Regions from separate parts of the Massilia sp. TSP1-1-2 genome, predicted to be linked through region 2. Evidence: predicted binding sites of a transcription regulator. Region 2 holds the regulator's gene; the other holds the start of a gene.

Region 1 (11,744 bases), on a different contig from region 2:
CAGCGCGATCTCGATGATGGTGGGCGCGCGCGCCACCTTGCCCCGTTCGTGCTCGAGCTGCAGCACGATGCGTTCGACCGCGAACTGGTGCGCGCACAACCAGCCCGTCATTTGCAGCAGCAGGCGGTGCGCGCCGAACAGCAGCGCCTCGGCGTTCTCGACCCGGTCGAACAGTTCGAGCTTGGCGCTGAAAGTGGTGGGCGCCTCGATCCAGTCGAACAGTTCGGGCGTCTCGCCGTAAGCGGCGTCGAGCAGGTCGAGCAAGGGCCGGCCGCAGCGGCGCTGCAAGCCCGGGCGCGGCAGGCGCCGCATGTCGCCCAGCGTAAAGCAGCCGATGCCATCGAACCAGGCGCCAAAGGCGCGTCCGGGCGGGGGCAAGGCGCTGGGCAGATGGTCCAGGCGCCTGGACAGCGAAGCCATGCCCAGCACCCGCCCGGCGCTGGCGCGCGCCAGCAACCAGGCGCCGCGCGCAGTGGGCGCGCAACCGAGCGCGCACGAAAAGCCGAGCGCGCGCAAATTGGCGCGGATGCGCCGGCACAGCGCGCGGATGCCGCCGAACAGGGACAGGCTGGCACCGATATCCATCAGCAGCGTGGATTCTTCGGCCTGGGCCACTAGCGGCGTGTACTGCAACAGCGCCATGGCAACGTCGTGCAGCGCTTGCGCCTCGCGCTCCAGCGTGCGCTCGTGCAGGCGGGCCTCGGGGTGAAGCATCAGCACGCCGCCGCGGCGCATGCCCGGCAGCACGCCAGCGGCGCGCGCGGCCGGGGACAGCGCCAGCACGCGCTCCTGCTCGAGCACCACGCTGCCGTTGTCAGATGACCAGTTCGGGCTGAACACTTCGAGCGGGAGCTGGGGCAGATGGAGAGCGATCCAGAGGCGCATGGCGCTGCAGTAAAGAAGGAGTGAGTGGCAGGAACAGCGGCGCGTCGCGCTGCGGTCCCCGGCGCTTGATGAAGCCGATGTCAAGCCCGCCGGCGGCCGGACGCAGCGACAGGCGCAGCGGCGCAGGCGACGAATCCTGGGCCGCGGCCAGCGGGCGCAGCATGAAGAACAGTGTTTCGGCGCTTTGCGCGGCCAGGTGCAGGCGGCGCAGCGTTTCGCCGCGCGCGTGGCTTTGCCAGAACAGCAGCGCGCCGCAACTGCCGCTGCGCAGCACCTGTTCGGCGGCCCACAGGGCGTCGGCGCTGCGGCTGCTGCGAATCCAGATCAGTTGCGACGGCGCCAGGCCCATGGCGGCCAGCGCCAGTGCCTGCGGCGCGTGCGGCGGCTGCAGCAGCACGATGCGGCGCTGCGCCACTTTTAGCAGGGCTGGACGCAGCAGGCGCAATTCGCCAATCCCGCATTGCTGGGGCAGCAGGTCGATCAGGGTGCCGGTGGGCCAGCCGCCGCCCGGCAACTGGGACGACAGCGTGGGATGGCCGGTGTCGATGCAACGTGCATGGCTGTGCGCCAGTTGCGACGCGCGCCAAAGGGAGGGATGCAAACTCTCCGGCGAGGGGATAGAATCAGGACGGCTCATGGTGGTCAATTTGGAAAGTACTGTATGGATGTACAGTACTATCTGAGCCGGGTTTTTGCAAGGTCAAACGTGTAACAGGTGAAATTTTAGCGAGGAGATGTCGGCCACCCGGTCTCTTGGTGAACGATGGTAGCGCCATTCATAACGTGGGAAAATATGATTACAAAAATATGATTACAAAAATATGATTACAAAAAGAACGATTGCGTATGTCGTCATCGGCTGGTGCCTGACCATATTTGTTTATGGCTTTGCCACCTTTCCCGACGCCCCCTGGAAGGCATGCGGTGATGGGCACTTTTGCGGAAAGATGAAGCAGGTCCATTCTTTCAGCGAATACCAGGCATTCACCCGGTGGGAAACCGCGCTGTTCATATCCTGGCCCTTTGGCATAGCCTGCGTGGTCTGGCTGCGGCGCGCGAAAAAAACCGACTAGCGGTTCAACGGGCGAGCTCACGGCCAAGCCACTTGCGCAGGCCCAGGCCAACAAACAGTGCGGCCAGCGCCAGCAATGCCGCCAGCTCCACGCGCACCTCCTGCAGCGACGCGCCCATCTGGTTGGTCGCGATCAACCCCTGGATCCCGGCCGTCGATGGAAGCAGCCAGCGCAAGGCTTGCAGCGCCTCGGGCAAGGCGCTGGACGGCCACGCCAGGCCCGACAGGAAGACGATCGGCATCGAGGTGGCGATCAGCAGTTGCACGCTGCGCTCGCGGGTGCGGAAAAACAGGCCAAGATACATGCCCAGCGCGGCCACGCAGTAGGCAAAAGCGAGCGTGAGCACCGCCGCGCCAAGCCAGTTCCCCCCGCGCGGATAACCCTGCCACCAGAACACGAAACCGAAAAAATACAGCGCATTGAGAATGACCACCAGCGCAAAGGCATTGAGCGCGCCGAAGTAGGATGCACTGCCCCCCTTGTACGGAAAGGTCCTGGCATCGGACCAGGTACCAAACAGCAGCCCGATCCCCAGCAGGAAGGTCTGCTGCATCACCAGCACCACCACGCCGGGCACGATGTACGACGCATAGCCCTCGGCCACGTTAAACATCGGCAGCGATTCAGTTGCCAAGGGCTGGCGTTGCGACTCCACCTGCGCGGCCGTCGGCGCGCCGGCACCCAGGCGCTTGATTTCTATGCCGGCCGACAGCGTGCCGACCACTTCGGCGAGCGCGTTCAAGGCCACCTTGTTGAGCATCGGGTAGGCGCCATGGCCGGCCACCTCCACTTCCGGCTGCTGGCCGGCGAGCACCTTGCCGCTGAAGTCGCGCGGGATGATCAGTGCGCCGGCCGCGTCTCCCTGCCATAGCAGCGCCTGCGCCGCTTGCGCCCCGGGGCTGACCGCCACCACGGTGATGCCCGGATGGGCGTCGGCATAGCGGATCAACTGGCGCGACAAGGCTGAATTGTCCTGGTCGACGACGGCAATCGGCACGCCCTGCACCGTCTCGGTATTGTAAGGAAGCGGATAAAAGAACGAATACACAATCCCTGAAATGAAGAACAGCAGCAAGGCCGCCTTGTCGCGCAACAGTGATGTCCAGGTGATGCAAAACGCCGACCAGCTCTCCTGCAGCGCGCTCATGTCTGCCCCCAGCTCTCGGGCTGCTGCACGCGCCTGGCAAGGCGCAAGTAACCAAGAGCGCCAAAGCCGAGCGTGAACAGCAGCAGCACGCCCAACTGGCCCATGCTGTAGCGCAGCGGTGCGCCGGCCAGCCAGGTATTGTTCAACAGGTGGGTGAAATGGGACAGCGGCAGCGCCTCTGCCCACAGGCGCGCGGCAAACGGCATCGACATGCTGGGAAAGCCCTGGCCGGTGAACGCAAACGCGGGCGCCGTCACAAAGGCGCACACCGACAAGGCGGTGCGCAGCGACGGTGCGAACGCCACGAAAAACAGGCCCATCGCCAGGTAGGCGGTGATCAGCAGCAGCGTGCCGGCGATAATGGCCACGGCGCTGCCCATCACCGGCCAGCCGCGCACGGCGCCAAACAGGATCGCCACCAGCATCGCCTGCAGCACAAAGGCGGCGAAGGCAATCGCCAGCTTGCCCAGGATGGCAGGAGCGAGCTTGCCGTCGGCGGCCGCCAGCCAAGCGGGCACCGACCCGGCGCGCAGTTCGCGTCCGACCGCCGTGACCGCGCCCAGCGTCACGAATATATGCAGCAGGCTAAATACCACCGGCAGCGCCAGCGCCATCTCGTAGCTGCCGCTGTCATTGAACAGGGTCGCGGTGCGGGTGCGAATCGGCTCGAACTGCGCCCTCGCCTGCTGCAGCGCCATGCCGCGCTTGGCGCGACCCTGCAGCTCGATCCCGGCCGACAGCGTGGCCACCACGGTGCGCACGTCGCGCGTCATGCTGCCGGTATAGGAGGGAAATTGCGCGTTATAAGCCCACTGCAGCTTGACGGCGCGCCCGAGCGACACATCGGCCTGCAGGCCGGCCGGAATCGATACCACGCCGTAGGCGCCGCGCTCGCGGATCAGGCGCATCGCCTCGCTCTCGCCGCTGGCGGCCAGCACCACCTTCAGCCCGGGCGACTGGTCCAGCATGCGCACCAGGCTGCGCGACATGGCCGAGTGGTCCAGGTCATAGACCACCAGCGGCAAGTCGCGCGCCACGCCGGCCGACAGGATCCACCAGGTCAGCAGGTAGAGCGCGAGCGGGATCGCGGTCAGCATCGCCAGGTCCCACGGATCGGCGCGCAGGCGCGTCCACTCGCGCGCAACGGATGCGCGAAACGGCCGTGCGGCGGCGTGCCTGGCCATGATTGCCTGGCTCAATGTTCGAACACGACCGTCATCCCCGGCCGCAAGCCGGGAACCGGCGCGGTGGGGCGCAGCCTGACTTCAAAGGTGCGCAGGTCGGTGCCGCCGGGACGCGCGGCGCGCCACGTGGCAAAGGCCGGCAGGGCCGACACGAAGGTCGACTTGAACTGCGCTTTTACATTTAACGCGGGCACAAAGCCCGTGTGCAGCGAGGCTTTCTCGAACGGCTTGAATTCGTCCTCGCGCACCGAGACCACGGCCCACACATCGTTCAAATCCACCAGCGTGACGACCGGAAAACCTTGCGGGGCCAGTTCGCCCGCCTGGATCGCCAGCTTGCTCACTTCGCCGGCGGCCGGCGCCTTGATATGGGTTTCGTTCAGCGCGGCGGTGGACTCGGCCACCACGCCGGCGGCCTGGCGCGTCTGCGCTTCGGTCGCCAGCTTGTCTTCGGGGCGGGCGCCGTGCATCGCCATCTCGTACTGGGCGCGCGCGGCCTGCGCCAGCTGCTCGGCGGCGCGCCACTGCGCCTCGGCCTCGTCGCGCTTTTGCTGGGCCAGCACGCCTTCGGCAAACATCGCCTGCGCGCGCTGGTAGGTCAGTTTCGCGATCCTGGCGCCGGTGCCCGCGCGCTCCCAGTTGAAACGGGCGGCCGTGACTTCTTCGGGCCGCGCGCCGGCCTGCGCCTTCTGGTTGGTGGCGCGCGCCACGTCCTGCACCGCGTTCGCCTGCGCCACCTTGGCCAGAACTTCGGGGCTGTCAAGTTCGAACAACAGCTCGCCCGCCTTGACCACCTGGCCCAGCTGCACATGAACCTTGCCGACCCGCCCCGGCACCTTGGACGAGACGTTCACCTCCTGCGCCTCGATCTGCCCCTGGACCGGATCAGGCGTGGTCTGGAAGGCCTTGTACAAGCCCCACGCCAGGAAGGCCAGAATAAGGACGCCGATCAGGGCGGGAAGGATGCGCTTGCGGGAGAAAGCCATGGGGTTCAATCTTTCGTGAGTTCGACGATGTTGCTCGCGGTCCGGGAATAGTCAAGCAGCTTGCCCGGCTGGCCGGTGGTGCCCAGCAGCCTGGCCAGCGCCAGCACGTAGTCGTAGGCGGCCTGGGCGCGTTCCAGGCGCGACTTGGTATAACCGAGCGAGGCGTCGGCCACGTCGATGGACGTGGCCTGTCCATTCTTGAAGGCTACCTGCGACAGGCGCAGGCTTTCCTGCGCCAGCGCGATCGCCGAGGCCATCGACAAATAGCGCAGACGCGCGTCTTCCATGGCACGCCACTGGCTTTCGGCCAGCGTGGGAATGTCGCGCGCGGCCTGGTCCGCCATCACTTCGACGCGCTGCTTTTCCAGCCTGGCCGCCGCGCCCATGCGGGCGCGGTCGATGCGCTCGACCAGCGGGACGCTGACCGACATGCCCACCAGCCAGTTGGCGCGGGCCACGCTGTCGCCGCGGTTCAGGTTGTAGTTGGCAAGCGCGATCACGGTCGGGCTAAATTCGCTGCCCTGCAATGCGACGGCCCCCGCAGCCTGGGCGCGCTTGCTGTCGATCTGCTTCCAGGCGACGTTCGAGCTCATTGCCGCTTCCACGAACGAGGCGAGCGAACCGACCGGCGCGCTGTGCACGAAGAGCGGCGTGACCGGATGCACGGTGACGCGCGCGCCGAGCAGGCGACTTAAAGCGAGCTGCGCGATCTCCAGGTCGCTGCGGGACTTGGCTGCTTCGCGCGCGGCGTTGTCCACCGCCACGTCGGCCTTCAGGCGGTCGATCTTGGCGATCAGGCCGGAGCGCTCCATTTTTACCGCCACCAGCTGGTGATCCTTGATCGCGTCAACGGCCGCGGCGCGCAGGCGCCACGCTTCGCGCGCCAGCTGCACCGTAAAGTAGCGCTGGGCCAGGATGGCAGCCGTGTCGTCCTCGGCCGCCTGCACGCTGGCGCCGGCTTCGGCCGCGCGGCCGGCTGCGATATCCTGCACCGCCTGCAGGCGCCCGCCGGTGTACAGCGGCCACACGGAGGTCAGTCCCAGCGAACGCAGGTCGACAATGCGATTGGCGCTGATCGCATTCGGTATGTCCGGCAGGTTCAGGCCGGGCAAAGGCGGCAGGCTGTCGAGCAGCGGATTGGCGCGCTGCGCGATGCTACTGGTGTCCACGCTCAGCGTAGCCGAAACGCGGCCCAGAAAACCGGACACGCGCAGGTCGGGGCCGGCAATCCCGCGCAAGGCGCTGGCCTGCAGTTTTTTGGCTTGCCAGTCGAGGTCGGCCCCGTTGACTGCGCCCGACACTTGCCGCAGCTGGTGCAGCGCTTGGGCGTAGTCGACTGCGCTGGCGCCCTGCGCGCTGGCGTCGCCCGCCCGGGCGCCAGCCGAAAGGAGCATTGTCGCCAACAAGGTGAGCGCGTGCCCGCGTAATTTGTTCATGGATGCTCCGATTTGACCACTCGCACGTGGCGCGCATGTTGCGATATTGAATAGTTCGGTCAGCAGCCAAGGTAAAGCTCCGGGCTTTGCTGCAATCGAAGGGGACGTTGTACGTCTCTGCGAAGCAATGTAGACAGCAGCGCGAGTGATTGCCGGCTGCTCTACTGAAAGGTGCGCTGGACCGCAGGCCCACCAGGCTTGATGCTATTAAATCAATATGTACTATACATTGCCTTGCACAAACGCAGCAAGCCAGTTCAGCCAATACCGATGAAAGCTACTAATGGCGAGAACCCGCGCAGCAATTGCTCAGCGGCTCGTGCGGCGCGGTTTTGCGTGGCGTAGCGTGTGGGCGAGCTTCCATGTGGTCGAATCGGGTAGCAGCAGCCAAATGACTTTCCACGCGTTGCGCCCTGCGCCGCCAAAGCCGTTGGCGAATCCGCTCGGCGATATCTGCCGCCCTTCGTACAGCAAATGGTCGCCATCGACGACGCAGTGATAATTCTTGCCTTGAGCAATGGTTCGCAGGACAGTCCCATTAGGCAGGAACACGTCTTTCCACTGAAAACCCGCTGTCTTTGGCATGCCAAAGCTTTCGGGCGCGTTGCGCGCCAGCCAGTCGCGGATTGCCTCCGCAGCGATTTCCCAGATTTCTTTTTGGTAACCGGTATCCGCTGAGGCCGCGCACAGCTTTGTGTATGTTTCAAGAGTAACTGTTAAGTCCATCTGGGGGTGAGGTGGTCTTCGATTCATGGGTACGCTCTCTTTCGCACTAATCCGATCCAATTCGCACTAAAACCAATCTTAACGCTCCTAATCCTGATCTAATTCAATCTAAAAATGATCTAGATCGCCCTAAAACAGATCTAATTCGCACTCAAAATTAGTTCAACATAAAAGTTAGACATACGATCCATGAATAGTTCCTTTTAGTTCGGGATTAGGCTGTTTTAGATCCGGTTTAGTACGAATTAGATGGGCTTTAGATCGTTTAAGGTGAACTTTAGTACGGATTAGGACATATTAGAGCGAATTAGAGAGGGAGGATATGGCAGACGCGATGCGCCCCCTAGAACCAAGCTCAGCAATTAAACAGTCGTCGCACAGGTGTAGTTGATACTCAGCTACCCGCTGGCGCCACAAGCGAGAGCATGTGGGCATCGATAAAGATGTCCCTCAGCTTCAACCGGTTGCGCGCGACGCCTTCCTCGACTGCCCCCGCCTTTCGCGCCGCACCCAGGCTGGGCGTATTGCCTACCCCGACCACGATTTCGACGCGGCCCAAGGGCAGTTGAAGGAAAGCGAAGTCAGACAGCGCGCCAATCGCCTCGGTCGCGGCGCCACGGCGCTGGTTCGATTGGCGAACCCAGTAACCCAGGTTGGAGTAGCCGTGGACCTGGTTGAACTGGTTCAGTCCGCACCCGCCGACAAACGCGCCCGACACGCCGTCAAAGATGCCGAACTCAAAGTTGCTGCGCTCGTCCCAGCCTTGCTGGCACCAGTCGATCCACGAAAGCGCTTCGGTCGTTGAATACTGCGCGTGAGCCCATGGCATCCACGGCCCGAGGGATGCGACCGACTCCCGCACGGCATCGACAAAGCTCGGCGCGTCAGCAGGCGCAAGTGGGCGAAATACGAAGTTGGCGGAACGTAGCATCACGGCAAAACTTTCATGTCAAATTTGCGATTGTGCCACGTAGCAAACCTCTCTCGCCCGTGCCTACGCAAACCGGCGTCGATGGCACGCCGGACCTGGAACTGCTGAGTGACGGATGCCGGCCCGAGCGTCGATTGGACGTGTTACCAAGTTGCAACCCGCGATGGCGTCGTAAAAGCGCACCAGGCCAATGCGCCAGTTGCCGTGAGGTAGCCGCTTTCAACGAATTCATTTATTTCGCACTGCTCAACGCGTAAGATAAGCGCTTTCAGCCCAGGTTAAGCCAAACCCGATAAACTCGACCATTCAAGCGCCAGCCATCGAAGTCATTTTTTAGGCAATTATGCAGTCCGTCCGGACGCTCACCATCATCGTGCTCGCCCTCGGTCCGATCGGGTGGCATGGGGCCGCCTTTGCTGCGGCGCCCGCCACCAACCAGATCGAAGAGCTCACTTCGCCCGAAGTGCGCGCGCGCATTGCCGCCGGTTCCACCACCATTCTCATTCCCATCGGCGGTACCGAGCAAAACGGGCCCTACATGACGCTCGGCAAGCACAATGCACGGGTCAAGTATTTTGCCACCGCCATCGCGCAGGGACTGGGCAATGCGCTGGTCGCGCCCGTCATTGCCTATGTGCCCGAAGGCGCGATCTCGCCGCCGACCGCCCACATGCATTTTGTCGGCACCATATCGATTCCCGACGCCGCCTTTGAGTCGATGCTGGACGCCACTGCGCGCAGTTTCAAGCAGCACGGCTTTCGCGATGTCGTCTTCCTGGGCGACCATGGCGGCTACCAGAAGAACCTGCAGCACGTGGCCGAGCGCCTGGCCAGGGAGTGGGCGCGCGATCCCGCATGCCGGGTCCACGCCTACAGCGGCTATTACCAGGCCAGCCAGGCGCCGATCGTCGCCGCGCTGAAAAGCCGCGGCTACAGCCTGGCTGAAATCGGCACCCATGCAGGTCTGGCCGACACCGCGCTCACGCTGGCCACCGTACCGGCAGCGGTACGCGCCGATGGCCTCGCCCACGCGCCCCAGCCCGGCGCCGCCGATGGCATGCAGGGCGACCCGCGCCGCGCCCGCGCCGCGCTTGGCCAGAGCGGCGCCGCTCAGATTATCCAGACTTCCGTGGCCGGCATTGCGCAGCTGACGCGCCGAGCCGCCCCCTCACCTAAAAATTAACTAAACCGTTTATGTCCTTCCCCCGAAAACTCGTCATCCCCGTCGTTGCCATCGGCCTTGCCGCGGCAGGCGCCATCGCCTACAAAATGACGCACTATGCCGGCGCGCCCGGCAAGCCGGTTGCGTCAAAGGTGGCAGCCGTCAGCGGCATGCCACCCGTACGCGATCCGTCCAACCTGTACAGCGAAACCGGCGCGCATGCGCTAAGCCACAGCGTGCGCGGTCAACTCGCGCGCATCTACGTGCCCAACCTGCGCAGCAACGACGTGTATGTGATCGACCCGGCGTTGATGAAAGTGGTCGACAAATTCAAGGTCGGCACCGCGCCCCAGCACGTGGTGCCATCGTGGGACTTGCAGACGCTGTGGGTGGCCAACAATTCGGAACGCCACGAAGACGGCAGCCTGACCCCGATCGATCCGGTTACCGGAAAGCCGGGACAGGCCGTGCCGGTCGACGACCCTTACAATATGTACTACACGCCGGACGGCAAATCGGCCATCGTGGTGGCCGAAGCGCGCAAGCGGCTGGACTTTCGCGATCCGGTGACGATGAAGATGCAGTATTCCATCCAGACCGAATGCGGCGGCATCAACCACGCCGACTTCACCATCGACGGCCGCTTCGTACTGTTTACCTGCGAATTTAACGGCAGCCTGGCCAAGATCGACCTGGTCAACAAAAAGGTGGTCGGCTACCTGAAACTGGCAATGCCGCGCACCCGCTTCAAGGAGTCGCGCAAGGCATTCGACCCGTCCAGCACCGAGATTTGCACGACCAAAAAAGGCATGCCGCAAGATATACGCGTGTCCCCTGACGGCAAACTGTTCTACATCGCCGACATGAGCGCCGACGGCGTGCACGTGGTCGACGGCGACAAGTTCGAGGAGATTGACTTCATCACCACCGGGCCGGGAACCCACGGTCTGTACCCGAGCCGCGACGGCAAGAGCCTGTACGTGAGCTTTCGCGGCACGCACCGCATCCACGGCGCGCGCAAGGGTCCGGGAGGCGTTTCGGTCATCGACTTCGCCACTCGCAAGATCACCGCGCAGTGGCCGGTACCGGGCGGCGGCAGTCCGGACATGGGCAACGTCAGCGTGGACGGCAAGTGGCTCTGGCTGTCGGGCCGGTATGACGACGTGGTGTACCGCATCGACACCGGTAACGGCGCCTACAACCAGATCAAGGTGGGCGGCGAGCCGCATGGCTTGACGGTGTGGCCGCAACCGGGGCGCTACTCGCTGGGGCACACGGGAAACATGCGTTAACGTTGCAGAAACGGCAAGGTCAGTGTATGTTGCCTTCCAGACCCACACTGCTGTCGCCGAATGCAACGTTTCCTTCTTTTACCAATCGCGATCCTGTGCCTGCTGTTTGGGTTGAAGATGGATGCGCGCAGCGTCAAGGTGGCACCGCCGCATCCCGCGCTGGCGCTCTTGCCGGCGCAGATGCTGTGGGCCTGGGAGCGTCCTGAAGATCTGCGCTGGCTGCCGGCAGACATCGGCGTGGCCTACGTCGCCTCGTCGATCCAGCTGCGGGGCGAGCAAGCCTTGATCCGCCGCCGCACCGCGCCGCTGCTGCTCACGCCCGGCACGGCCGTGGTGCCGGTGCTGCACGTTGACGTTTCGTGGCATTTCCCGCCCACAAAATCGCGGCAGCAGATCGACACCATCACGCAGGAACTGGTGCGCGTCGCCGGGGCCGGCAACCGCAACGTAGTGCAGCTTGATTTTGAAGCGGGCCGCTCGCAACGTGCCTTTTTGGCGAGCACAATTGCCGCCGTGCGCGCGCGGCTTGATCCGCGCATTGCGCTGTCGTCAACCGCCCTCGCCTCGTGGTGCCTGGATGACTACTGGCTGCAGGAAAGCGGGGCCGACGAAGTGATCCCCATGGTGTTTCGCATGGGGCGCGAGCAGCACGCGCTGCGCCGGCGCATCGCGCAGCAACACGGCTTTACACAAGCGCGCTGTCGCGCGGCGATCGGCTTTGCCAGTGACGAACCGATCCTGGCCGTGACGACCGGCCGGCACTATTATTTTTCACCCAGGCCGTGGACCGCAGCCAGTTGGCAGGCAGTGCGTGAGGCCAGGCGGTGATGTTGAGCGAAAGTTAAGCGGGGTTGCGCTTACTTGTAAAACGCTTCGACTTTGCCTTTGAGCTTGATCAGCATTGGCTGGCCGCGGCGATCGA
Region 2 (11,744 bases):
CTTACGCTTGAACAGTGGGTTCTGTTGTTTGCGTTTTTCTTTAAGCTTGAGCTTGTTCTTGTCGAATTTTTTACCGAATGCCATTTGAGGCTCCTGTATCTAAAATGTATCGTCGCTTAAGCGGCGGCACAGAAATCAATGATGTGAAACACCAGGCTTTTGCTGCTGCGGTTCTTTTTTGCCAAAAATCCCGTGAACTGGTGCGCTGCGCCTAATTCGGCCTGGCTGAACCTGCCTGAAATCTCGCCCGCTGCAACAGCGGCAATTTCAAACTCGGTCAGCCTGGGCACCCCTGCTTCGACCTGCTGCGAACTGTGCATCAGGGTGGCGGACACGATGGGCACGCCGGCCGGGGTGTAGCGCAACACATCGCGCTCGCCAATCAGGGCTACGAACTGGAGTTGATTCACCGAGGTGGCATCAATTCGCGTTCAGGACTTTCAAACAAAAAATTACGCTGCTGCTTGAACTGGGGCTGGAGCTGCTGCGGCAGGAGCCGGAGCTTCCGAGCGGTGGCTCTTGGCTGCGTCTTCACGTTGTACCGATTTCATCATCGGCGATGGCGTGGTTTCAGCCTTCTTCATGCGAACGGTGAGGTGACGCAGCACCGCATCATTGAATTTGAACGCGGTTTCGAGATCAACCAGCGTCTCGTTGTCGCATTCGATGTTCATGCAGATGTAGTGCGCTTTTGGCAGCTTGTTGATCGAGTAAGCCATCTGACGACGACCCCAGTCTTCAACACGGTGAATGGAACCACCGCGCGTGGATACGCTGGCTTTGTAGCGTTCGATCATCGCCGGGACTTGCTCGCTTTGGTCCGGGTGGACGATAAAGACGATTTCATAATGACGCATGCATAACTCCTTAGGGACGTTTAAACAGATGCCCACCTCGGCGTCAAGACGAGTGTGGGAAGGGAAAGCCGGCAATTATAGCGCGAGATGGCGCTTGCTGGCAATGCCCTTGTTGCTCCTTCAAAGTCCGGGGATGAAATCGTGGTCAAGAAGTTGGCTTGGGCAGCATGGCATGGCCGCCGGCAAAGCTGATCTCTGATCGCGTGAGGCCGCCTGCAAGGGCTACTTCGCTGATGAAATCTTCTTCATTCGCTGAAATTGACACGTCAAAGTGCAAATAATTCAGGCAAAACCGCATTTAATACTTGCGCTGGGCGAAATACTGTACAAAAATACAGTCTGTTTATACAAACAGTCTCTTATACCGATGATCAAGCTCACACCACGTCAAGAACAAATCCTCAACCTGATCAAGGACGCGATCGACAACACGGGCTTTCCACCGACCCGCGCCGAGATTGCCAACGAACTTGGCTTCAAGTCGGCCAATGCGGCCGAGGAGCATCTGCAAGCGCTTGCGCGCAAGGGTGCGATCGAAATTTCGCCGGGCACGTCGCGCGGCATCCGCCTGATCGGCGCCAGCCTGGACGTGATCCCGCTGGTGCCGGCCTCGCTGATGATGTCGCTGCCGCTGGTCGGGCGCGTCGCTGCCGGCTCGCCCATCTTGGCGCAGGAGCATGTGGAAGCCACTTACAGTGTCGACCCGGCGATGTTCTCGTCCAAGCCTGACTTTTTGCTCAAGGTACGGGGGTGGTCGATGCGCGACGCCGGCATCATGGACGGCGACTTGCTGGCCGTAAAAAAGGTCGATACGGCCAAGAACGGCCAGATTGTCGTTGCCCGGATCGGCGAAGACGTCACCGTCAAGCGCTACAAGAAAACCAACGGCATTATTGAACTGCTGCCCGAAAATCCCGATTTCAAGGTCATCCGCGTCGACCCTGAAACCGACGACTTCGCGCTCGAAGGCCTGGCCGTCGGCCTGATGCGCAGCTGGCACTAACAGCAACCATTCCCGCAATCTACCCCGGGGTAGATGTTGTTTGACTGTGGCTACTTGACCATGCGGTTGTGCTCGGCAACGTAGGCGTCGGTGGCGTCGCGCCAGACGGCGTAGTCGGCCAGCAGCAATTTGGAGGCGATGCGGGCTTCTTCGACGATGCGCGCCTGCACGCCTTCGAGGTGTGTGGTGGCGGTGGCCATTTCGTCTTTGGTGAGCAGGTCGGCAATGTCGGCAGGGATGCGCTTGGTCAGGGGCGTGGCGGCGTTGATGTTTTCAACAAAGCCGTTGTAGCACAGCTGCCAGGCCTGGACTTTGGCGGCGACGGCGGCAATTTCATCGTTCACTTTCGACATGGCCGGGATCCGCGGCACCGGACAACGGTACTTGCCTGACTTTAAGTCAGCACCGTCGTACTTCGACATCCAGTAAGCGATCTCTTCTTTGTGGGCTTCGCGCCGCTTCATCATCTCCAGCGCGGCAAGCGCCGTCTTGTTGCCCTTCGCGGCCGACTTCTTGAACCATGACTCGGCCTTGACCAGGTCCACGCTGCCGGCGTCGCCGTATAGATACATTTCGCCAACGTGCAACTGTGCTTCGGCATTGCCGGCGTTGGCGGCCTTGGTAAATAACTGCAAGGCTTGCGGATAATCCTTCTTGGCAAAGAGCGCGTTCGCGCTCGACAGGTCATCGGCTTGCGCCGCGCCGCACAGCAACAGGCTCAGGCAGAACAGGGTTTTCTTCATGTGTTGGCAGTCTTGCGCAGTAGGATCAAGCCAAGATGATAAACCGGTTTTGCGCTTTCAGTTCAATCCGCTTCGCCATTGACGCGCATCATCCGGCGCCGCAGCGCGCTGCCGAACGGTACAGGCATGCGCGAGCCTGCACCTTTCACAGCGTCGGCCATCAGGCGCGCCTCTTTCTTAGGGCCGGTAGTTGCGGCGCGCGGCGCGAATTGCGAGCAGCATCTCGGCCGCGCTCTGCTGCTTTGACAGCGCGCCCGGCGCCATGCCATACAGCAGCGCGTCGGGCGCAGCCGCTGGCTTGGGATGGCGCGCCGCTTCCACCAGCCCGCAGATCACGCCGGCATTGGCGGCAATCGCCACGCTATCAAATCCTGCAGCGCCATCATTGTCCGCTCCGTAGCGCCGCTTCATGTCGGCCAGCGCCTGCTTTGCGCCGAGCTGCACGCTGGCGATCAGTTTTCCACCATTGTCGAAAATCTGCTGGTCGAACGGCATGAACAGGCGGCTCTCGCAATCGGTGTGCGCTGTTTCGATGGCAAATGCGGCGCCAGGCGGCTGCTTTTGCGCGATGCCCGGGTGGGCGGCATCGGCCTGGTAGACCTGGTCGAAGGCACTCCCCTTCAAGCCTTTGACAACCACGCGCTCCAGGCCCGCGGCGCGCATGCCGGCGTTGACCTTGGCAAGCGTGGCTGCATCGGCCACGCTGTCGCTCGGCGCTGGAAAATAAGGACTGTTGATCGATTTGCGCCACGCGGCGTGCTGCCCGCGCATCTCGCCAAACAGCGCCAGCGCGGAAGCGGGCGGCTGCTTTTCCAGGCTGCTGAAGTCGTAATGCATGCGCGCCATGGTAAAGAGCTGCTTGCTGTCTTCGAGCTGCGCCGGATTGGCCGGGTCGGGGGCGACGAATTGCGCCTTGATCGCGCGCGCAGCGCGCTGGCCCTTGAGCGTAGGGCTCGACGCGGCTGCGCACGCGAGGAAAATGTCGCTCGGCTCGGGCCAGTTGTCGCTGTCGGCTCGCTTGAGCTGCTGCTCGAGCTGGGCGCTTACCTGGCGCGCCGGGCTGTTGCGCGAGGCGACCTGCACCCCGGCCTGGTCGAGCAGCGCGGTCGACGTTTCGGCATAAAAGCCGGTCTCGCAATCGATCAGGCGCGTGTCGTAGTTGTAGGCGGCGCGGCCCGCTTCGTCCGGCAGCCAGCCTTCGCTGCGGCTGCGCGGATAGCGGGTCGAGGAGGTGAGCAAGCCGTCGGTGCTGAAGACAAGCGACGTCAGGTGGATCGCGCGCGTATTGTCGGTGGCCGAGATCGGGAAGAACAGGTAATCGTCATCGGCGGCGTTGGCCAGCGGTGCGCCAACGAGCGCGATGAAGGCCAGTACACCTGCGGCAACTGGCCGTGCGGCGAAACGGAAAACGGTATTCGGGCAAAAAGGAATGATATTCTCCTGGGAGGAATGACAAGGTGCCGCCTTTGAAAACGGACAATCTTGCCTAGAATAACATCTTTCTTATTAAAAAATAATCCCCGACGCTGTCATTTCGCCACTATTTTTCCCTATACGGCTGCGGTGGACGGCGCGTCCCGCAAAGCCTCGCCAAAGTCGGCCAGCAGGTCGTCGATATCTTCGATGCCGACCGACACCCGGATCAGCGATTCGGCGATCCCCATGCTGGCGCGCCGCTCGGCGCCCATTTCGAAAAAGATCGTGTGCGCCACCGGAATGACCAGCGTGCGCGTGTCGCCCAGGTTACTGGCGGCGATACCAAGCTTGAGCCGGTTCAGGTAGTCGAAGCAATCGATGCCTTCTTTCAGCTCAAAGCTGAACAAGGCGCCATAAGCTTTGAACAGGCTGGAGGCCAGCGCGTGCTGCGGGTGCGACGCCAGGCCGGGATAATGTACGGCGGCCACGCGCTCGTCCGCTTCCAGCATGCGCGCCAGCGCCAGCGCATTGGACGAGGCGCGCTCCATGCGCAAGGCCAGCGTCTCGGCGCCCACGGCGATGTGGTGCGCCGCCTCGGGCCCCAGCGAGGCGCCAAAGTCGCGCAAGCCCTTGGCGCGCAATTGCACCATGCCCCACATCGGCTGCGGCTGGCGCTTGTAATTGGCCGCGATATTCGGATAAACGCTCCAGTCATAGACGCCGGTATCGGTCAGGCTGCCGCCCAGGGCGATGCCATGCCCGCCGATCGACTTGGTCAGCGCATTGACCACCAGGCCCGCCCCCACCGATTTGGGACGGAACAGGTAAGGCGTGGTCATGGTGTTATCCACCACGAACAGGATGCCGCGCTCCTTGCACAGCGCGCCGATGCGCGCCAGGTCCGCCACCTGCGTGCGCGGATTGGCGATGGTCTCGACAAATACGATGCGCGTCGCCGGCGTCAGCGCCGCCTCCACCTTGGCCACATCGGTGGCGTCGACAAAGGCCACGTCCACGCCCTGCCCCGCCGCCGTCTGCCACAGGCTGTTGGTGTTCCCGAACAGGAAAGCGGACGACACCACATGGTCGCCCGCCTTCAGCAGCGCCTGAAATACGGCGCCGATGGCGCCCATGCCGGTGGCAAAGCAGATCGTGGCCACGCCGTCTTCCATGCGCGTGACCTTGTCCTCTAAAGCGGCAATGGTCGGATTGCCCTGGCGGCCGTAGCGAAAGCCCGGCTCCTTGCCCTGGAAAACCGACGCCAGCTGGCGCGCGTCGGTGTAGCCAAAAGCGACCGAGGTATGCACGGGCTTGTGTAGCGAGCCGTGTTCGATCGGCTTTTGCCGGTCGTTGTGCAAAATCGTGGTCGTAAAGCCGTAGGTTTTTTTCTGGTTTTGCTCGCTCATGAAACTCCTTACTCGGCCGTGGCCAGGTTCAGGTTCAGCTGGGTGCGGGCCGCGTCTTCCAGCGGCGCGTCCTTCGGATGATTGCGCGCGTATTCCAGCTCGTTGAGGTAGTCCACCGTCACGTCGCCGGTCACGTAAATACCGTCAAAGCAGGAAGCTTCGAAGTTTTTCAGTACCGGGTTGACGTCCGAGATCGAGCGCTTGAGGGCGTCCACATCTTGGTACACCAGGGCGTCGGCCGTGATTTCGCGGCAGACTTCCTCGGTGCTGCGGCCATACGCGATCAATTCGTCGCGCGTTGGCATGTCGATGCCGTACACGTTCGGGAACAGCACCGGCGGCGCGGCGGAAGCGAAAAACACATTGCGCGCGCCGGCCTCACGGGCCATCTGCACAATCTCGCGGCTAGTGGTGCCGCGCACGATGGAGTCGTCCACCAGCAGCACGTTCTTGCCCTTGAATTCGGAAGCGATAGCGTTGAGCTTCTGGCGCACCGACTTGCTGCGAATCGCCTGACCAGGCATCAGGAAGGTGCGGCCGATGTAGCGGTTCTTGATGAAGCCTTCGCGGTATTCGACGCCCAGCTTGAGCGCGAGCTGGATCGCGGCCGGACGCGAGGAGTCGGGAATCGGCATGACGACGTCGATCTCGCCGTGCTGGAATTGTGCGCGCACCTTGTCGGCCAGGTACTCGCCCATTTTCAGGCGCGTGGCATACACCGAGGCGCCGTCGAGAATGGAATCGGGGCGGGCCAGGTAAACATACTCGAACGCGCAGGGATTGAGCGATGGATTGTCGGCGCACTGGCGCTCGTGGAGCTTGCCGTCGTTGTCGATGAAGACCGCTTCGCCCGGGGCGATGTCGCGCAGGAAGCGAAAGCCGATGCCTTCGAGCGCGACCGACTCGCTGGCGACCAGGTATTCGTTGCCCTGCTCGGTCTCGTTGACGCCGATGCACAGCGGACGGATGCCGAACGGATCGCGAAACGCCAGCAGCCCGTGGCCGGCGATCTGCGCAACCACGGCATAGGCGCCGCGCACGCGGCGGTGCACGGCCGCGACCGCCTTGAAGACGTTGTCCGGGTCGAGCGTCATGCCGGTGGTGGACTCCTGGATTTCGTGGGCCAGCACGTTGAGCAGCACCTCGGAATCGGAATCGGTGTTGATGTGGCGCCGGTCGTTGCGGAACATCTCGGACTTCAACTGGGCCTGGTTGGTCAGGTTGCCGTTGTGGGCCAGCGTGATGCCGAACGGCGCATTGACGTAGAACGGCTGCGCTTCTTCTTCGCTGGACGAGCCGGCGGTCGGATAGCGGCAGTGGCCGATGCCGGAATTGCCTTGCAACGAACGCATATTACGCGTGCGGAACACGTCACGCACGAGGCCGTTGGCCTTGTGCATGGAGAACATATTGCTATGACTGGTTGCAATTCCCGCCGCATCCTGACCGCGATGCTGCAACAGCAGCAAGGCATCATACAAAAGCTGGTTGACGGAATTATGCGAGACGACGCCGACGATGCCACACATGGTGCGCTCCTAGAGACTGAATGATGATAAAAAACTTAAAAGTTCACGTGCTGCGACAGGGCCGCAGGAAGAAAGGGTTTGACGGTGCGCGCCCCGGTTTCGGCCATCGGGCTCAGTAGCGCCTGGGTCCAGAAATCTTGCTTGGGCAAGGCGGTCATGCCGGCCACGATTACCGCCGCCAGCACAATGACAATCCCGCGCGCCAAGCCAAACAACCCGCCAAGTCCGCGGTCGGCCAGGCTCAAGCCACTGGCCTTGATCAGGGCATCGACCGCCAGCATCAACAGCCCCATCAACAGGCGCACGCCGATGAACAAGGCAATAAAGGCGACAATCAAGCGCATTGCGGCGCCCGGTATCACGTCCGGCAACAGGGGAGCCAATTGCGCGCCGAACATATTGGCAACGACAAAGGCGACGATCCAGCTGACCAGCGACAGTATTTCCTTGACCAGACCGCGCATGGTGCTGATGACGATCGACGCTGCCAGGATAAAGATGACCAGGTAATCGAAAATCGTCACGCCGCGCAGTTCCCGTCAGTCATGTTGCTATTAATGGGAGACGACGCTGGCCGACAGGCCCATTTTGGCCAGCTTGGGGCGGATCTTGTCACCCTCTTCCTTGCTGAACGGGCCGACGCGCACCCGGATCAGTTCGCCATTCGGGCTGGCGCCCTTTTTGGTAAAGGAGGCGACCCCTGCCGCCTTCAGTCTGGCTTGCAGTTCGTTGGCTTTGTCCTGGCTGGCCAGTGCGGCCACTTGCCAGACGATTTTCTGGCTGATTGGCGCGGCCGGCTTGTCTTCCAAAATCGCCATGGCGCGTTCGTCTTCGGTCCTGGCGTCCGGCTTGGCTTCGGCCAGCTTGACGGGCGGCTTGTCGACGGTCTTTGGTTCGACACGGGCCGGCTTCGGGTCCGGCTTGACTTCGGGCTTAAGTTCGGGCGTGAGATTGGGCTTAAGATCGGGCTTCAGGTCGGGCTTGAGCGCAACCGGGCGCACCTCGGCCACCTCGCGCGCAGGCGGTGCCGGATCGGCGGGGGGGACGAAGGAATTCGGCGGCGGCACAATCACCTCGCTTTTGTCGAGCGTCTCGGCAGCGGCCACAGGGGCCGGCAGCGGTTGTGCGGGCGCCCTGTCCTTGGCGGGAATACGAATATCGATGTCAGTGGCGAGCGGCTTGGGTTCGGAATCGAGGATCATCGGCAGGCCAACTGCGACCGCCAGCGCCAGTGCGATGGCCCCGACCAGGCGGCGGCGCGCGCGTTTTTTCTCGGGCAGCACCGGGTCAACTGCGGCGCGGCCATCTTTGGTGCGGCGGGCGGCAGGCTCGCCTGCGCTGGAAGCGCGCTTGGAACGGGCCCGCGCCCCGGCTGCGGCGTCATCGTCACGGGCGACGTAACTGCTGTCTTCGTCGGCAGCTTCTTGCTTGTTTTTATTGAGGAACGAGAACAAGCCCATGCGTTTTTCTTTAATGAAGTGAGGTTTTTCGGGCTGCCATCACGCCGGCGACGGTGTAGAAGGAGCCAAAGACCACAATTCTATCATTCTCCCCGGCCCGGCTCATTGCATTTGCAAAAGCTGCGGCCGGATCGGCAAAGCCGGCGACCGTGCGTTCGCCCGGTTTGGCGTCGCCCAGCGGCAATTGGCCGAGGCGCTCGACCAGGCTGGCCGCGCTGGCCGAACGGGGCGACGGCAGGTCGGCCGCGCACCAGTGGTCCACGTATTGCGCCATGGGCGCGATCACGCCGTCGATGTCCTTGTCTTGCATGACGCCAAACACCGCGTAGGTGTAAGGATGAAAACCCATATTGCCCAGGTTTTGCGCCAGCGCCGCGGCGGCGTGCGGGTTGTGGGCGACGTCCAGGATGACGGTGGGACGCCCCGGCAAGACCTGGAAGCGCCCCGGCAGCTCCACCACCACCAACCCGGTGCGGATATCCTGGGCGCCTACCGGCAGCTCCAGGCGCAGCACTTCCAGCGCGGCCAGCGCGGCCGAGGCGTTGAGCAACTGGTTGGCGCCGCGCAGGCTTGGATAGGCAAGCGAATTGCGGCGCTGCTCGCGTCCGCCGTAATTCCATTGCTGCTTGTCGCCCGAATAATTGAAGTCGCGCCCCAGCAGCCACAGGTCGGCGCCGATCGCCTCGGCGTGCGCCACCAGCGAGGCGGGAGGGACCGGGTCGCTGCAGATGGCAGCTTTGCCGGGGCGGAAAATGCCCGCTTTTTCAAAGCCGATTTTTTCGCGCGTGTCGCCCAGGTAGTCGGTGTGGTCGATGTCGACCGAGGTGACGATGGCGACATCGGCGTCGATCACGTTGACTGCGTCAAGCCGTCCGCCCAGGCCGACTTCAAGGATGGCCACGTCCACCTTGGACCTGGACAGCAGGTGCATGATGGCCAGCGTGGTGAATTCGAAATACGTCAGATCAATGTCGCCGCGCTTTTCTTCCACCGCGTCGAAGCTGGCGACCAGCGCTTCGTCGCTGGCCAGTTCGCCGTTGACGCGCGCGCGCTCGTTAAAGTCGAGGAAGTGCGGTTTGATGTACAGGCCCACCCGGTAGCCGGCGCGCAGCAAGATTGCCTCGAGCATGGCGCAGGTCGAGCCTTTGCCGTTGGTGCCGGCCACCATGATGACGGGACAGGCAAAGGCAAGGCTAAGGCGTTCCTTGACGGCGCGCACCCGCTCAAGGCCCATGTCGATATGGACTTCGGCGTGGCGCGATTCAAGCAGCGCGAGCCAGGCGGGCAAGGTGGTGGGAGTGGTGGGAGTGATGGACATGAGGAGAACCGGAGGAAGATATTGGCGGCTCATGGCGCAATGCGGACTTTGTCCTTTTGCGCCCTACGGTGCATTGCTGGCCGTAGGGCGCAAAAGCGAAGCGCATTGCGCCATGCGTGCCCGGATAAAACGAATGTTATGCGATCACTTCAACAGCCTGATCCTGCAGCAGCGCCAGCAAATGCGCGATTTCGTCGCGCATCTTGCGCCGGTCCACGATCATGTCGACCGCGCCCTTGGTGACCAAAAACTCGGCGCGCTGGAAGCCTTCAGGCAGTTTTTCGCGCACGGTGTTTTCAATCACGCGCGGCCCGGCAAAGCCGATCAGCGCCTTTGGCTCGGCAATGACCACGTCGCCCATGAAAGCGAACGAGGCCGACACGCCGCCCATGGTCGGATCGGTCAGCACGCTGATGAAAGGCAGCTTTTTCTCGGACAGCTTGGTCAGCATCGCGGTCGTCTTGGCCATTTGCATCAGCGAGAGCAAGCCTTCCTGCATGCGCGCGCCGCCGGTGGCGGTGATGCAGATGAACGGCACCTTTTGCTCAAGCGCGACCTGGGCACCGCGCACGAAGCGCTCGCCGACCACGGATCCCATGGAACCGCCCATGAATTCGAATTCAAAGCAGGCCACCACGACAGGCAGGCTCATGATGGAGCCGCCAAGGACGATCAGGGCGTCGGTCTCGCCGGTCGCTTCCATTGCCGCCTTGAGGCGGTCAGGGTATTTTTTGCTGTCCTTGAACTTGAGCGTATCGACCGGCAGCGTTTCCTGGCCGATTTCGTAGCGCCCGCCTTCATCCATCAAGCCGTCAAGGCGCGCGCGCGCGCGGATGCGCATATGATGGCTGCATTTGGGGCAAACATGGAGATTTGATTCGAGGTCGGTACGGTACAGTACGGCTTCGCACGATGGGCACTTGACCCACAAGCCTTCCGGCATGGTTTTACGGGAGGCAGCGTCGGAGCGCTGGATGCGGGGGGGCAGCAGTTTTTCTAACCAACTCATACATTCTCCTTCTGCGGCGATCTTCAGTGGTCAGTAGTTTAGCCTTTTAGCACCTGCTTGTCGAACATTAGCAAGGCAAAATTGCAATTATAATAACAATACCCGCATAAAACCAAGCGAAATACGCCCCACCGGCCGGTTGGACACCATGACCGGCCAGCAGTTCACCCATTCATCCGCCGCGAACGGCTTGAGCGCACTTACGTTAAGCTTGCTGACATGAACATACTCTCCCCGAAAAAACTGCTGCGCACCAAGTGGACGGCAGTCATCCCCGACAACAAGGAAAAGCACTTTATCGTCACCGCCGTGGTGCAGGCCGACCAGCCAGACCAAACGCCGGAGTGGATCGACCTTGAAGCGGTGCACAGCGGCGTCACGCGCCGGATCGGCTGGCGCGAATTGCGCGACGCATCGCTGTGGCGTCAGGGCTGGACCTGACGCCTGCCGCTGCCGAAGCTACCGAAGCTACCGATGCTACCTGCGGCCACGACTTTCTCAATTCCCGCGTCGTAGCGCCCGTTCGGCGCCCGTTCAGCGCGCGGCATCGAGCGCACTGCGAATGCCGGCCACAAAGCTTTGGACCGCGTCGAGTACCTGTTCTTTTGGCGTCGCTTCGATTTCCTGAATGATGCGGCTGCCGATCACCACCGCGTCGGCCACGGCCGCCACCGCCGTTGCCGTGGCCGCGTCACGGATGCCAAAGCCGACGCCGATGGGAATGCTGACGTGTTCGCGGATCGCCGCCAGGCGGCGCGCCACGTCTTCGGTGTCGATGTTGCCCGCGCCCGTCACGCCCTTGAGCGACACGTAGTAACTAAAGCCGCTGCCGAACTTTGCCACCTGTGCAATGCGCTCGGGCGTCGACGTGGGCGCCAGCAGAAAGATCAGGTCAAGGTCGTTGGCGCGCATGGCGGCGGCGAATTCTTCGCATTCTTCGGGCGGGTAGTCGACGACGATGGCGCCGTCGGCGCCGGCCGCGCGCGAAGCTTTAATGAAGGCC

Evidence for each region. The regulator LexA, encoded in region 2, represses DNA repair genes until DNA is damaged. The targets are predictions, from matches to a motif close to ACTGTATNNNNATACAGT.
Region 1: imuA (translesion DNA synthesis-associated protein ImuA) is a predicted target of LexA. The motif match lies at 1,542-1,559, and genes of this name have one in related genera.

The regions. Positions count from the first base shown of each region.
Region 1 covers NZ_JAFCTU010000045.1:22,369-34,112, reverse strand. The annotation lists gene ACP7BV_RS24750 (Y-family DNA polymerase) at 1-885, opposite strand, end outside; gene imuA (translesion DNA synthesis-associated protein ImuA) at 815-1,522, opposite strand; gene ACP7BV_RS24740 (ABC transporter permease) at 1,963-3,105, opposite strand; gene ACP7BV_RS24735 (ABC transporter permease) at 3,102-4,289, opposite strand; gene ACP7BV_RS24730 (HlyD family secretion protein) at 4,301-5,275, opposite strand; gene ACP7BV_RS24725 (TolC family protein) at 5,281-6,711, opposite strand; gene ACP7BV_RS24720 (hypothetical protein) at 7,021-7,464, opposite strand; gene ACP7BV_RS24715 (GNAT family N-acetyltransferase) at 7,832-8,368, opposite strand; gene ACP7BV_RS24710 (creatininase family protein) at 8,712-9,551, shown strand; gene ACP7BV_RS24705 (hypothetical protein) at 9,563-10,822, shown strand; gene ACP7BV_RS24700 (hypothetical protein) at 10,883-11,650, shown strand; gene ACP7BV_RS24695 (DUF3297 family protein) at 11,680-11,744, opposite strand, start outside.
Region 2 covers NZ_JAFCTU010000016.1:69,019-80,762, reverse strand. The annotation lists gene rpsR (30S ribosomal protein S18) at 1-84, opposite strand, end outside; gene priB (primosomal replication protein N) at 117-410, opposite strand; gene rpsF (30S ribosomal protein S6) at 453-857, opposite strand; gene lexA (transcriptional repressor LexA) at 1,225-1,860, shown strand; gene ACP7BV_RS15485 (tetratricopeptide repeat protein) at 1,911-2,603, opposite strand; gene ACP7BV_RS15480 (hypothetical protein) at 2,781-3,842, opposite strand; gene ACP7BV_RS15475 (cystathionine gamma-synthase family protein) at 4,154-5,425, opposite strand; gene purF (amidophosphoribosyltransferase) at 5,434-6,954, opposite strand; gene ACP7BV_RS15465 (CvpA family protein) at 6,990-7,478, opposite strand; gene ACP7BV_RS15460 (SPOR domain-containing protein) at 7,509-8,414, opposite strand; gene folC (bifunctional tetrahydrofolate synthase/dihydrofolate synthase) at 8,425-9,732, opposite strand; gene accD (acetyl-CoA carboxylase, carboxyltransferase subunit beta) at 9,869-10,741, opposite strand; gene ACP7BV_RS15445 (TIGR02450 family Trp-rich protein) at 10,961-11,182, shown strand; gene trpA (tryptophan synthase subunit alpha) at 11,276-11,744, opposite strand, start outside.